Regions from separate parts of the Amycolatopsis sp. La24 genome, predicted to be linked through region 1. Evidence: riboswitches for the same ligand, from Rfam matches in the RefSeq annotation. Region 1 holds a riboswitch; each other region holds the start of a gene.
The links. A riboswitch is a leader RNA that binds a small molecule or an ion and turns the genes downstream of it on or off. The one in region 1 is predicted to bind S-adenosylmethionine.

Region 2: linked by a shared signal. The riboswitch ahead of PUT80_RS44680 (aminotransferase class V-fold PLP-dependent enzyme) and the one ahead of thrC (threonine synthase) in region 1 are both predicted to bind S-adenosylmethionine.
Region 3: linked by a shared signal. The riboswitch ahead of PUT80_RS45250 (ATP-binding cassette domain-containing protein) and the one ahead of thrC (threonine synthase) in region 1 are both predicted to bind S-adenosylmethionine.

The regions. Positions count from the first base shown of each region.
Region 1 covers NZ_JARACH010000044.1:59,445-64,400, forward strand. The annotation lists gene PUT80_RS32055 (DMT family transporter) at 1-505, opposite strand, end outside; gene rpsT (30S ribosomal protein S20) at 898-1,158, shown strand; gene holA (DNA polymerase III subunit delta) at 1,259-2,230, opposite strand; SAM riboswitch class I at 2,362-2,495, shown strand; gene thrC (threonine synthase) at 2,509-3,774, shown strand; gene PUT80_RS32075 (ComEC/Rec2 family competence protein) at 3,799-4,956, opposite strand, start outside.
Region 2 covers NZ_JARACH010000103.1:12,218-17,173, forward strand. The annotation lists gene PUT80_RS44660 (AsnC family protein) at 1-93, shown strand, start outside; gene PUT80_RS44665 (RluA family pseudouridine synthase) at 90-1,016, opposite strand; gene lspA (signal peptidase II) at 1,013-1,621, opposite strand; gene PUT80_RS44675 (hypothetical protein) at 1,710-2,036, shown strand; gene PUT80_RS44680 (aminotransferase class V-fold PLP-dependent enzyme) at 2,197-3,528, opposite strand; SAM riboswitch class IV at 3,569-3,683, opposite strand; gene PUT80_RS44685 (potassium/proton antiporter) at 3,780-4,956, opposite strand, start outside.
Region 3 covers NZ_JARACH010000111.1:1,665-6,620, reverse strand. The annotation lists gene PUT80_RS45255 (hypothetical protein) at 1-435, shown strand, start outside; gene PUT80_RS45250 (ATP-binding cassette domain-containing protein) at 545-1,558, opposite strand; SAM riboswitch class I at 1,774-1,864, opposite strand; gene rsmA (16S rRNA (adenine(1518)-N(6)/adenine(1519)-N(6))-dimethyltransferase RsmA) at 2,424-3,266, opposite strand; gene PUT80_RS45240 (resuscitation-promoting factor) at 3,360-4,742, opposite strand.

The DNA.
Region 1 (4,956 bases):
CGTCCCAGAGCGTGTAAGCGGCGATGACCACGCCGGTCGCGACGCCGTAGAACACCCCCGCGCGGCGGGCCCGGGCGTTGCCGGTGCCGCCGCCGAGGCTGATCACCAGGACGCCCGCGACGACGAGGAAGGCCCCGATCAGCCCGAGCACGCCCGGCCGTTCGCCCAGGACCGTGACGGCCACGAGCACCGACACCAGCGGCCCGGTCCCGCGAGCCAGCGGGTAGACGATGGACAGGTCGCCGACCTCGTATCCGCGCTGCAGCACGATCCCGTACGCCACGTGCAGGACCGCGGTGCCCGCGGCGGCGAGCAGCCAGGTCCACTGTGGACGTTCCGGTTCGACGGCCAGCGCGACCGCGATCACCGGGAGCATCGCCGCCGCGGAAACCGTGTAGTACAGCCAGACGAACCGCGGACCGCCGGAAACCCGTTTGGCGGCAAGGTTCCACACGGCGTGCACGACCGCGGCGACGAGGACCATGGCGAGGGCTGTGGTGTTCATCCGGACCCCTTCAGGTTTTCAGCGCACGCTGAAGACCGGGTCCTCCAGGCTTTTGTCCCGTCAGATGAACGGCGGGGCTCTGTCTCCCGCCGAAGGTGCCGCTCGGACCAGGCCCGCCCGCCCTCGTTGTCTTCGCGACCCGCTCTGCGGGACCACGGGCAGGCGACGGAACCCTAGGCACTACCGGACCCCACCGTAACCGAGACGGGGCCGCGATGCCGAGCGTTTGCCTGCTCCGGGGCCGTCGGCAACGCCGCGAACAGGGCTGTTAAGATTTTCGACTGTTGCCGTGCGGCATTCCGTCAGGGAGGAAACCCGGCAGTCCCTCGGGACTGATCCGGAGCCACACGAACGCGGCAACGACCTTCACCGAGTGAAAGAGGAACGCCTCCATGGCCAACATCAAGTCGCAGGTCAAGCGCATCACGACGAACGAGAAGGCGCGGCAGCGCAACCTGGCGATCCGGTCCTCGGTGAAGACCGCGATCCGCAAGTTCCGCGAGGCCGCCGAAGCCGGTGACAAGGACAAGGCCCTCGAACTGCAGCGCGACGCCGCTCGCAAGCTCGACAAGGCCGTCACCAAGGGCGTCATCCACGCCAACCAGGCCGCGAACAAGAAGTCGGCTCTCGCGAAGCGCGCGAACCAGCTCTGAGCGCAGTCTTTCCGGAAGGCCCGGCGGCTTCGGCTGCCGGGCCTTTCCGTGTCCTGGGGACCGGCTCGGCTCTCCTCAAGGCGTTCCCGGCGCCGGGACGTCAGCGGTCGCCCTTGGCCGCGACCACGTCGAGGACCGCGCGCTGCAGCGCGTAGTTCGCGTCGGCCGCCGCGCCCTTGACCTCGGCGTTCAGCCGCGCCACGACGCGCATCGCGGTCGCCAGGCCGTCCTGGCCCCAGCCCCGGGACTGCCCTTGCGCCTTGCGGATCTTCCACGGCGGCATGCCGAGCTCGCCCGCCATCTGGTTCGGGTTGCCGCGCCCGGCCGCGGACACGCGAGCGATCGTGCGGACCGCGTCGGCCAGCGCGTCGGCGATCAGGACGTGCGGGACGCCCAGTTGCATCGCCCACTGCAGGGACTCCATCGCGGCGGCCCGGTCGCCCGCGACGGCCTTCTCGGCCACCGCGAAGCCGGTCACGTCGGCGCGTCCGGTGTGGTAGCGGCGGACCGCCCGCTCGTCGACGACTCCCCCGGTGTCGGCGACCAGCTGCGTCGCCGCCGAGGACAGTTCGCGCAGGTCCGAGCCGACCGAGTCGAGCAGCGCCATCAGGCCCGCGGCGTCGATCTTGCCGCCCGCGCGGCGCACCTCGTTGCGGACGAACGCCTCGCGCTCGGCCGGTTTGGTGAGCTTCGGGCATTCGGTGATTTCCGCGCCCGCCTTTTTCAACGCGCCCGGCAGCGCTTTGGCGGCTTTGCTCCGCCCGCCGCCGCTGTGCACGACCACGAGGACGATGCCGTCGGCAGGCGCCTTCACGTACGCGAGGACCGCGTCGGACAGCTCCTGCGAGATGTCCTGCGCCGACTCCAGCACGATCACGCGCCCCTCGGCGAACAGCGACGGGCTCACCAGCTCGGCCAGCACAGGCGGTGTGAGATCGGACACCCGCATGCGCGTGAGGTCGGCCGTCGGGTCCGCGGCCTTGGCCGCGTCGAGGGACGCTCGCACAGCCCGTTCGATGAGCAGTTCTTCCTCGCCCGTGACGAGGTGCAGCGGCGCGGGTGCGGTGGTCACCCGGCCATCTTCTCACCCGGCCGCCGGGCCGCCCGCTCCGGTGATGTGGGCCGCCTCCGTGGCACGAGCTGATCGGGATGTCGTACGGTGTAGCCGAGGACGCGCCCACCGGCGCTCCGACAACCGAATACCGCTCATCCAGAGGGGCAGAGGGAACGGCCCGACGAAGCCCCGGCAACCGGCGTACAGCCTGTCATCCCGCGATCGCGGGGTAGCTGACGACCACGGTGCCAATTCCGGCCCGCTTCGGCGGGGCAGATGAGGAAAGGAACCTCGCGATGACTGCAGCCCTCAGCGCCACCTCCGCCAACAAGACGATCGACCTCGGTCCGGCCGTCGAACTGGTGTCGAAGGAAGAAGGGCACCGGCAGCCGCTCGCTCCGGAATTCGTCTCCGTCGAAGACTTCTCGCCGCTCGAGGTCGCCTACGACTTCGGCCGCGTCCGCCGCGAGGACATCGAGGCGGGCCCGCGCAACATCTGGCGTTACAAGAAACTCCTTCCCGTCCCCTCGACCGTCGAGGAGACCCCGAACACCGAACCCGGCTGCACCCGGCTCGTGCGCGCCGACCGGCTCGCGAAGGAGCTCGGCCTCAAGCGCGTGTGGGTCAAGGACGACACCGGCAACCCCACGCACTCGTTCAAGGACCGCGTGGTCGCCGTCGCGCTCGCGGCCGCCCGCGAGTTCGGTTTCGAGGTCCTGGCGTGTCCCTCGACCGGCAACCTGGCCAACGCGACCGCCGCCGCGGCGGCCCGCGCCGGCTGGCGGTCGGTCGTGCTGATCCCGAAGAACCTCGAACGCGCGAAGATCCTCACCACCGCGGTCTACGACGGCGACCTGATCGCCGTCGACGGCAACTACGACGACGTGAACCGGCTCGCCACCGAACTGGCCGGCGAGCACCCGAAGTGGGCGTTCGTGAACGTCAACGTCCGCCCGTACTACTCCGAGGGCTCGAAGACGCTCGCCTACGAGGTCGCCGAGCAGCTCGGCTGGCGCATCCCCGAGCAGATCGTCGTGCCGATCGCCTCCGGTTCCCAGCTCACCAAGGTGGACAAGGGTTTCCGCGAGCTGGGCCAGCTCGGTCTCGTGGACGCCAGCCCGTACAAGGTGTTCGGCGCGCAGGCCACGGGCTGCTCGCCGGTCTCCACCGCGTACCGCAACGGCCACGACGTGGTCCAGCCGGTGAAGCCGGACACCATCGCCCGTTCGCTCGCGATCGGCAACCCGGCCGACGGCCCGTACGTGCTCGACGTGGTCAACCGCACCGGCGGCGCGATCGAGGACGTCACCGACGAAGAGGTCGTCGAAGGCATTCGGCTGCTCGCGCGCACCGAAGGCATCTTCACCGAGACCGCGGGCGGCGTCACCGTGGCGACCGCGAAGAAGCTCGTCGAAACCGGCAAGCTCGACCCGGACGCGGAAACCGTCCTCCTCATCACCGGCGACGGCCTCAAGACCCTCGACGCGGTCGAGAACCACATCGGCCCGAAGGCCACCGTGCCGCCGTCCGCCGCGGCCGTCGCCAAGGCACTCGGCTACTGACGCACCGGCCCGGGGTCCGCCGCACTACCGCGGCGGACCCCGCGGCTCGCCCCGGCGCACCACCGCCGGTCCGCTTCCTCCGGGCAGAACGGCGGTGTCCCCGTCGATATCGGTCCGGGTGACCAGCACTCCCATCGTTCCGAGAACGTCCACTGTGGACTTGCTCGGATGTCCGTATCCGTTGCCCGCGCCGACACTGATCAGCGCCGTGCGCGGCCGCACCGCCGCGAGAAACTGCGGCAGCGAATACCTCGACCCGTGATGCGGCACCTTCAGGACGTCTGCCCGCAGGTCGACGCCCTCGGCAAGCAGATCCGCCTGCGCCGCCAGCTCGACGTCTCCGGTCAGCAGAACCCGGCCAGCCGCGGTGTCGGCGCGCAGGACGACCGAACTGTTGTTGATCATCGTGCCGTCCTGCAACGCCGGTGCACGGGTAGTGGCGTAGCGCGGACCGATCACCTCAAGCGACAGCCCCGGCCACTCCAGCCGCTGCCCGTCGCTCAACTGCACCAGTGGCACGCCGCGACGCCGCGCTTCGCCGGAGACCGACTGCCACGCCCACGCGGGCGCACGCCCTGGCCCTACCGCGATCGCCCCGACCGCCCGTCCGTCGAATACCGAGGCGAGACCGCCGATGTGGTCCGCGTGCAGGTGACTCAGCACAAGCAACGGCACCCGTTCGACGCCCAGCCTCCGCAGGCATTCATCGACCGGCCCTGGCTCCGGCCCGGTGTCGACGACCACGGCGCGACCAGGCTCGGCCGTGGCCAGGACGACCGCATCTCCTTGTCCGACATCGCATTCCACCATCGCCCAGCCGTCCGGCGGCCAGCCAGGCACCAAGACTTTGGCCGGCACGACTGTCAGCAGCACGACGACCAGTCCGATCGCCACTAGCAGCCGCAGCCGGCGAAACCGCGCCGCCACCACGATTGCGACCAGCAGGACCGCCACGCACAATCCTCCCCACCAGCCTCCGGGCCACGAGAGCGCCGCGCCCGGCGCTCTCGCGCCATGCCGGGCGACGGTGATCAGCCATCGGGCTTCCGGATCCGCTAGATGGATCAGCAGATGCCCCGCACCTGGCCACCACGGGCCGACGACCGTTGCCAGCACTCCCAGCACGGTGACCGGCGCGACCACTGGTGCCGCAAGAACATTGGTCACGACCGAAACCAGGCT
Region 2 (4,956 bases), on a different contig from region 1:
TACGTGCTCCCCACCGCGACCCGGGTCGTCTCGGTGCGCTGGAGCCCGCGGCCCGAGCCGGACGAGCGCACCCTGACCTGGGCCGTCGACTAGTTCCCGTCGCGCAGGATCTCCAGCGCACTGGCCAGATCGTCGGGGTACTCCGCCTCGAACTCGACCCACCGGCCGTCCGCGGGGTGTGCGAAACCGAGCGTCCGCGCGTGCAGCCACTGGCGCGTCAGGCCGAGTTTCCGGGCCAGCACCGGGTCCGCCCCGTAGGTCAGGTCGCCCGCGCACGGGTGGCGCAGCGCGGAGAAGTGCACGCGGATCTGGTGCGTACGCCCGGTTTCCAGCTTCACGTGCGCCAGCGACGCCGCCCGGAACGCCTCGACCACCTCGTAGTGCGTGACGCTCGGCCGTCCGCCCGCGACGACGGCGAACTTGTAGTCGTGCCGCGGATGGCGGTCGATCGGGGCGTCGATGGTGCCGCGCGTCGGGTCCGGGTGGCCCTGCACGACGGCGTGATAGCCCTTGTCGACGGTCCGTTCCTTGAACGCCCGCTTCAGCACGGTGTACGCGTGCTCGCTCTTCGCCACCACCATCACCCCGGTGGTGCCCGCGTCGAGCCGGTGCACGACGCCCTGTCGTTCGGCCGCGCCGGAGGTCGAGATGCGCAGCCCGGACGCGGCGAGTCCGCCGACGACCGTCGGACCGGTCCAGCCCGGGCTGGGGTGCACGGCGACGCCGACCGGTTTCGAAATCACCACGATGTCGTCGTCATCGTGCAGGATCTTCATGCCTTCGACTGGCTCCGCGACGATTTCCGCCGCACGTTCCGGTTCCGGCAGCGTCACCTCGAGCAGCCCGCCCGCGGACAGCCGGTCCGATTTGCCCGCCGGACGGCCGTCGAGGAGGACGTCGCCCGCCGCGGCGAGGTCCGCGACCGCGGTGCGGGACAGGCCGAGCAGTTTGGCGAGCCCGGCGTCGACGCGCATCCCGTCGAGCCCGTCGGGGACGGGCAGCATGCGCGCGCTCACTCGGAGTCCTTCTTCTTGCCGCGGGTGGAGGTGCCGTCGTAGTCCTTGCCGAGCAGGGACAGCAGCACGATCAGCGCGCCGCCGACGCAGATCGCGGAGTCGGCGATGTTGAAGATCGCGAACCCCTCGCCGTTGGGCGCGAACGCGGAGATGAAGTCGACGACGTGGCCGCGCAGCGGTCCGGGCTCGCGGAAGAACCGGTCGGTCAGGTTGCCGAGCGCGCCGGCGAGCACGAGCCCGAGGCCGATCGCCCAGCCGACCGAGCGCAGCCTGCGCGAGATCCACACGATCGCGATCACGACGCCGATCGCGACCAGCGCGAGCACCCACGTCATGCCGGTCGCCATCGAGAACGCGGCGCCCGGGTTGCGGATGACCTGCAGGTAGATCAGCCCGCCGAGGATCGGCTTGGGCTCCTTGCCCTCGAGGTTCGCGACCACGAGGTTCTTCGTGATCAGGTCGATCGCCCACAGCAGCGCCGCGACCGCGAACACCACCCAGACCCGCCGCTTGGGCAGCGGCGCGCCGTCCCCGGCGGCCTCCTGCTCAGGCGGTTCCGCAGACGGCTCGACCTCGGACTCGGACGGCGAAGGATCGGTGCTCACACCCCCATTGTCCACAACCGCGCCCGAGCAGGTCACAGCGGCCGAATTCAGTCGCCCCGGAGGCCTCTCGCCCGCCATCATCGCTGCCATGCCCGCCGAGATCCCCGCCCCCGCCGCGGCCGCGGCCTGGATCGCCCTCGACCTCTCCCCCACCAGCGACCTCCCGCTCTGGGCCGCCCACTGGCTGGCCGACGGCGAGGACGGCGAGCACCTGCGCCACCTGGCCGGGCTGTCCCGCAGCGAACCGCGGGAAGTCCACGACGTGCAGGAGGCGGCCTTAGCCGACTGCCGCACGCCCATTCCCGCCGTGGCCGACGCAGCCGAAGCCGCGTTCACTCACCTGGCCCGGCTGTTCCTCAACGGCCATCTCAGCGAACGCGGCCTGCTGAACGACCTGCACTCGGACTGTGTTTGATGGCGTCGGCTCCGCCGCCGCGGCGGGATCGCCCTTAAGCCGACGTTTGGGCTGAGCGACGCGAGGGGCCTTCGGCCTGTCACGCCGCTCAGCCCAAACGTCGGCGCGATCCCGCGTTGTGGTCACGTTTCCTGTCGCGCCAGTCCCAGCACCCGCCCCGTCAGGCGCAGAACGGCGGCAGCTCCCGCGGGTCCCCGACCGGCGCCCACCGCCCGTCCACCTTCGCGTACTCCCACCGGGCTCCCCGGGCCACGATCTGCCGCAGCGCCAGCACCAAGCGGTCGACGTGTTCCTCGGTGCTCCCCAGCCCGAGGCTCACCCGGACCGCCTGCTGGCCCTCGCTTCCGGCTTCCCGGATCAGCCGCCGGGCGGCCACGTGCGCGCAGAACGCCCCGTCCCGCACGCCGATTCCGTACTCGGCCGACAGCACCGCGGCCAGCCATCCGGGCTCGAACCCGTCGACCACGAAGCTCACCGTGCCGACCCGGTCCACCGGCGCGTCGAAGAACCGCAGCTCGGCGAAACCCGGCAGGCTCTCAAGCCCCTTGCGCAACCGCTCCAGCAACGCGGCCTCATGCGAACCCACGGCATCCCACTGAGCTGCCAGCTGCTCGCAAGCCACCCCGAGCGCATACACGCCAACGGTATTCGGCGATCCGGCCTCGTGCCGCTCTTCGCCGCTGTTCCACACCACGGCTTCCTCGGTCACCAGTTTCGTAGCGCCACCACCGGCCAGGTACGGCTCGGCCGCCCGCAACCAGTCGCTGCGCCCGATCAGCGCACCGGCCCCGAAGGGCGCGTACAGCTTGTGCCCGGACAGCGCGACGTAGTCAACATCCAGCTCCCGCAACGAAATCTGCCGGTGCGGAGCGAGCTGTGCGGCGTCGAGGGCCACCCGGGCGCCGTGTTTCCGGGCCACCGCAGCGATCTCGGCCACCGGCAGCAGCTCACCGGTCACATTGGACGCACCGGCGACGACCACCAACCGCGGCCCCTGCGGGCATTCCGCGAGCGCTTCGTCCACAACGGACACCGCGGCGAGCCGGGTCCGCGGCAGCTGCACGCGCCGGACGTTCGGGCCGCGCCACGGCAGCAAGGCCGCGTGGTGCTCGCTGTCGAACACCACCACGGAAGTCTTGCGCGGCAACGCTTTCGCCAGCAGGTTGAACGCGTCCGTGGTGTTGCGGGTGAAGATCACCGAGTCGCCGTTGCGAGCGTCCACGAACCGGCGCAGCACGTCGCGCGTCCGCTCGTAAAGCCGCGTCGAGACCTGCGAAGCGAAGCCCGCGCCGCGGTGCACGCTGGCGTACCAGGGAAGGAACTCGTCGACCGCCGAACGCACGGCGTCCAGACACGGCGCGCTCGCCGCGTGGTCGAGGTTGGCGTAACCGATGTCGCCGCCGGTGACCAGCGGGACCCGCAGCGTCGCACCGGCGACAGCGGGAACGGCAGCGGCAACAGTTTCCGTGGACCGGTCGAGTGCGAGAGTCATGACGGCGCCTCCTCGGCGTTCCGGGGGACCCCCGGCGAGGGGCCCGCGCTTGCCCGCCGCACTGCGCGACCGGCCTGGTCCTCACCCGGGGCACCCCACCGCGGTAGGAGGGTTGCCGGCCAGCAAGCCGGGGCTTCGCGCTGGCACTCATGACCTGGAACCGAAGATAGCGGACGACCCCCGGGAGAAACCAGACCCGTCTCGTGATCTGAGACGGCAGTCACAGGGCGTGTCCACAAAGGACAGAAAGATCAGGCTCCGGATTCCCCGTGCCAGCGCGCGAGGCGGCCGGCCCGGTCGACGGCCCGGATGCGCCGTTCGGTCGCGTCGCGGTCGGCGGCGGTCGTGACCACCAGAAGCTGGTCCTCGACCTGCAAGCGGCTCGTTTTCTGCGGCGTGAAGCCCGTCCCGCCGCGCACCACGAGACTGACCGTCGCCCCGGCGGGCAGCCGCAGCTCCGACAGGTACACGCCGTGCAGCTTCGACCCCTTCTGAATGCGCACCTGCAGCAGTTCGGCGCCGAGCTCGTCGAGCGGGGCGGCGTCGACCTCGATCTCGTGCGCCTGCGTCGCCTTCGCCAGCCCGAGGATCCGCGCGAGCGGGCTGAGCGTCGCGCCCTGCAGCACGGTGAGCACGATGACGAGCACGAAAACCGCGTCCACGAGCCGTTGCGCGCCGGGCACGCCCTCGGACAGCGGGATCATCGCGAGCACGATCGGCACCGCACCGCGCAAGCCCGCCCAGGACAGGAACACCTGATCCCGCCACGGCAAGCGGAACGGCAGCAGCGACAAGACCACCGACAGCGGCCGGGCGAGCAGCAGCACCACCGCGCCCGCGACGAGGCCGGGGATGAGCGTTTCGAGCAGCCGGGTCGGCGACGCGAACAGGCCGAGCAGCACGAACAGCCCGATCTGCGCGAGCCAGCCGAGCCCTTCGGCGAACGACAGGGTGTCCGACCGGTGCGGCAGCTTGGAATTCCCCAGCACCAGGCCGGCGACGTAGGTGGCGAGCAGGCCGGACGCGTGCGCCAGCTGTCCCGAGGAGTACGCGAGCACGCACACCGCGACCGTGGCGAGCGGGTACAGGCCGGTCGCCGGGAGCGCGGCCCGGCGCAGCGCCTGCGCGCCCAGCCAGCCGAACGCCAGGCCGAGCACGAGGCCGGTGAGCAGTTCGTAGACCACCAGCAGCGGCAGCGACCAGTCGACCGCCTCGCCGGACGCGAGCACGACGACCGCGATGTAGGCGGGCGCGTCGTTGATGCCGGATTCCAGTTCCAGCGCGCCGACGAGCCGTTTCCCGACCCCGGCCGTGCGCAGCACGGAGAACACCGCCGCCGCGTCGGTGGACGCGAGAACCGCGCCCCACAGCAGGGCGAGCCGCCAGTCGAGGCCGAGCAGCCAGTGCAATGCCGCGCCGGTGACCGCG
Region 3 (4,956 bases), on a different contig from region 1:
CATCCGCGCCGGGTCACCGACCGGCTCGAAGGTTCGCCGACCCGTTCGGTCCGGATTCGCCGACGGGAGAAGGACAAACCCGATCTGCTGCTCGTGACCGCCGAACGCGCCGAACAGGCGGCGGCCGGGTTTTCGGCGACCGTCACGATCCTCGCGGAGCTGATGCGCCGCAGCGCCGAGACCGCTGCGCTCGCCGCCGAGGCCCTGCCCGCCGCGTTCCCGTGGGCGCGGTACCTGTCCGCGGAAGAGGTACGGACATTCGTCGGCGAACTGGCCGAAACCCTGGAGCGAGCCGAATCCCTCGGCAACCCGGTGCCGTTCGCCGCCCTCGTGGCGAGGTGGAAACAGACCGCCGAGGCGCACGCGGATCCGGAGCTGGCGGAGATCCTGCGCCGGAGCGACCACAATGGACAGACTTCAGGACACTTGTCCTGAAACTTTGACCCGGCGACCTGATTCCTGGGGCGACGCGTCCCGCGAACGCGACGAGGGCCGCCCCAATCAAATGGGACGGCCCTCGGAAAACCGCTCAGTTAAAAGGAAATCAGGCGGCGACGACGCTCTGCGGACCGCGAGCCGGCTGGCTCACGTGCGCGCCCCGGTCGGAGATCCAGGACAGCGCGGCGTCGGCCCGCTCGCCGCGGACGCCGAGGCGGAACCGGGCGATCGGAGTGTCCCCGATGCGGGTGAGGCCGCCGCCGATGGTGGCGAGCTCCACGTCGAACCGGCTGGCCGCCTCGGGCAGCAAGGCGCCCACCGAAGCGAAACCGATCAGCACGACGTCGACCGCGCGGTCGTACTTCGCGGACTGGGCGCGCGAGGTCTCGACCGACGGCAGCACCGCCTGCGCGGTCCAGCTGTCCGGCGTCGAGATGAGGTCGAGCACCGTGCCGCGCTCGACGATCGCGCCGTTGTCGAGCACCGCGACGTCGTCGCAGACCCGGCGGACGACGTCCGCGTCCGGCGTGGTGACGACGACCGTCACGCCCAGCTCGGCCCGCGCGCGGTCGAGCACGGCGAGCACCGCGCCCGCGTCCTCGGCCGCGACCCCGGCGGTCGGGTCGTCCGCGAGCAGCACGGCCGGTCCGGCGGCGAGCGCCCTGGCGACCGCGACCCGGCGGAGCTGGCCGTCGGTGAGTTCTTCCGGCTTCTGCCCGGCGCGGGCGGTGAGGCCGACCAGGTCGAGCAGCGAGCCGACCCGGCTGCGCCGCTGCGGGCCGTCGACGCCGAGCTGCTCCAGCGGGCTGGCGATGTTGCCCGCGATGGTGCGCTCGGCGATCAGCTCCGGCTTGGTCCCGACGACACCCAGCTGGCGGCGGATCTCCCGCAGCCGCTTGCCGTCGAGCGTCGCGGTGTTGAGGCCGTCGAGCCGCACGACGCCGCGGTCGGGGCGCTCCTGCAGCGCGATGCAACGGGCGAGGGTCGACTTGCCGGAACCGGACGGACCCACGACCCCGAACAGCGAACCGGCTTGCACGTCGACACTCACGTCGCGCAGCGCGGCGACCCGATTTCCGTGGAAGGGAAAGGACTTGGACACGTTTTCGACAGTGATCACGAAAGGGCTCCAGGCAAACGAGGCGCGGCGCCGATTCCGGGCGCGCCAGGCGTCATCGAATTACCGTCCACTGTGGACGGCGCAAGAAACTGCGGAAAAAACGATCAGGCGATGACCATGGAGCGTTGACACGCACATACCGAGCGGCGACCTTCGTCGACTACGCGCCGGCGGGTCAGCAGGAGCGGGCGGGTGACCCTCTTCATCGAAAACAGCCTCCATCGGTCCTGGCGGTAGCACCTGCCCTGCGGAGGGTGGTTGCTGCGACTTCGGCGAGCCAGGTCTCTCAGTCGCTCGGGATGGACGCTTTCGAGTAAAGCCGATCCCATTGGCTGAACGCAAGCGCGTTGGTGCAGATCACACGTCTGGTGGTGCCCGCATACCGGAACACCGCGTCCAAAAACCGGAAGCCCGGAACCTCGGCCGCCGAACAGTGCCTCGACCTGCGAAACGCTCGTCACGGGCGCCGGCGGCGAACGGGTTCGTTCCACTGTGGACGATCAAGGATCTTTGTGGAACAAGAGTTTTCTCGTTGTCAAGGGGCGATGGTTCGCGAGCCTCGACGCGCGGTGCACCGGGGTCTCGACCGAGCCGAGATAGGTCAGCGAAGCGAAGCACCTCGGGTCAGCCCCGCGGAACAATCCCAGGCGTGGAGCAGGCCGACTCCCCCGAATGCCGAGCTGCTCGTCACAGGTGGAGGGCTGTTTCAGCCGTGCTCGCGTGATCACCAAGCGTAGCCAGGCAGCAGGGGATGACCCACAATCAGCGACGACACAAGATCATCGAAGAACGCAGCGAAACCAGGGAATACCTGCTCCGACGCCGCCGTTGGAAGTCGCAAGGCGAGCACCCTGGGGGAGGTGGGTCACATTCCGGCAGCCGCGATCCGCGCGAAAGCGTGCACGTCCAACTGCTCCCCGCGCGTCTTCGGGTCGATTCCAGCCTCAGCGAGCAACTCGCCAGCCCGCTCGGCAGAACCAGCCCATCCGGCCAGCGCGGCCCGCAATGTCTTGCGCCGCTGGGAGAACGCCGCGTCGACCACCGCGAACAGCCGTGCCCGATCCACTCCGGAAACCGGGTCGGTCCGGGTGAACGAGACCAGAGCGGAATCGACGTTCGGCACCGGCCAGAACACCGCGCGCGGCACGGCGGCCACCTTGCGCGCGGGCCCGTACCAAGCGAGCTTCACGCTCGGCACGCCGTAAGTGCGGCTGCCCGGCCCGGCCGCCATCCGGTCGGCGACCTCGGTCTGGACCATGACGAGCCCGCTGCGCAGCGACGGCAGCTCGGCCAGCAGATGCAGCACCACCGGCACCGCGACGTTGTACGGCAGGTTCGCAATGATCGACACCGGCTCAACGGGCAGATCAGCCGCCCGCACCCGCAGCGCGTCGGCGCCGACGACGGTCAGCCGGTCCGCGGCCTCAGGCGCGCGCTCGGCCACTGTGCGCGGCAGGCGGGCGGCCAGCACCGGATCGATCTCCACAGCGACGACCTGAGCGCCCGCGGCCAGCAGGCCCAGCGTCAGCGAGCCGAGACCGGGCCCGACCTCCAGGACGACGTCCCCTGGCTGCACGCCGCCGAGTTCGACGATGCGGCGGACCGTGTTGGGGTCGTGCACGAAGTTCTGCCCGAGTTTCTTCGTGGGCCGGACGTCGAGTTCGTCGGCCAGCCCGCGGATTTCGGCAGGCCCCAGCAGTTCCACCACCGGACGAGCCTACCCAGCGGCGGCGCGGCGGACGAAAACAGGCGGCCGGGAGCGCGAGGCTCCCGGCCGCCTGCCGGAAAATCAGAGCGTGGCTCAGGCCTTGTAGCCGCAGCCCCAGGCGCTGTAGCCGCCGCGGGCGTCGCGCACCTTCTCGGCGATCGCGATCTGCTGCTCGCGGGTCGCCTTGTCGGCAGTGGGGGCGTACTGCTGGCCGCCGTAGGCGTTCCAGGTCTGCCGGTCGAACTGCAGGCCGCCGTAGTAGCCGTTGCCGGTGTTGATCGACCAGTTGCCGCCCGACTCGCACTGCGCGATGCGGTCCCACGCGCCGGTGTCGCCGATGGCCGGGGCCGGCGGCTTCTTGGTGCCGACCTTGATGATCTTGGCCTTGGCCTCGACGAGGACCTTCTCCGAGACGTGCTCGCGCGCGATCTCTTCGCCGTTTTTCTTCGTGACCTTGTAGGTCACCAGCTTCTTGCCCGGCGTGCCCGGGTCCTCGACGCTCTGCTGGCCCTGCAGCTGCGTCGGGTCGTCGACCTTCTGCACCTCGGGGTCGATGGTCTCTTCCTGGTTGACCATCGACACGCCCATGCGGCTGACGTGGACCTCGGCGCCGTTCTTCAGGCTGACGTCGAGACCGCCCTCGATCGCGTCGTCCGGGCCGAGGTTCAGCTTGAGGTCGGAGGCGAGCTCCTTGGTGGTCACCGCGGTGGTGTCCACCTTGCGCGGCGCGTTGGTGCCGTCGAAAAGCGTGATGTGCTTGAGGGTCTTGACCTGGACGGTCGAGCCCTCCAGCGGCAGTTCGCCGGACGACGGCATCGACGTCCACGCGCCCTGGGAAAGCATGCTGCCCATGCCGAGCTGGTTCATGGCCTCGCCGAGCGTGGTCGCGCGGACCCACGAGGGCCGGGACACGCCGTCCACGACGAGGTTCAGCTGACGGCCGCGCTCGAGCTTGATGACGCCGCCGTCGCCGACCGCCGCCTGCGGCGAGGGCGAAAGCGCGTCGTGCTCGCCGACCGAGAGGCCCGCGTCCTTGAGCACGTCGCCGACGGTGCCGCCGAAGCTGTGCACGGTCTGCTGGTGGCCGTCGACGTCGACGGTGATGCTCTTGTTCATCGCGAGCGCCGCCGCGCCGCCACCGCCGACGGTGACCAGCAGCGAGAGCACGGCGCCCTTGAGGAAGCGGCGCTTCCAGGTCTTGGTCGCCTCGCGCAGCCCTTCCTCGACCGCGGCCTTCTTGGCCTGCGGCGAGGCGGTGCGGTCCTGCTCGACCTCGTCCGGGAGGACGAGCGGCGGAAGCATCGTGGTTTCCGCGTTGATGAGGCGGATCAGCTCGTCGACGTCGACGTCGATTTCCGACATCAGCAGGTCGGCGTCCGGGCCCAGCGCGGCGAGCACGTCCTGCTCGGTCACGCGGAGCTCGTCGGAGAAGTCAAGCTGCCCGTAGGCGGTGTCCTCGAGCTCGCGGTCGAGCACGGCCACCGAGGACTCGGAGGAGGAGAAATACGCCGAACCCGCGTCAAGACGCGAGTCATCCTGCCGACTACCAGTCACCGGGTCGTTCCCTTTCCCAAGACATCGCGCGTACCTCGCGCGTCGTCCTTCGTTCGCGACGCACCCTCGGGCGCGCCTCTCAAGTCCGACACCCCCAGCCAGCGCCATCGTCACGGTCCCAGGTCGTACCAACCCC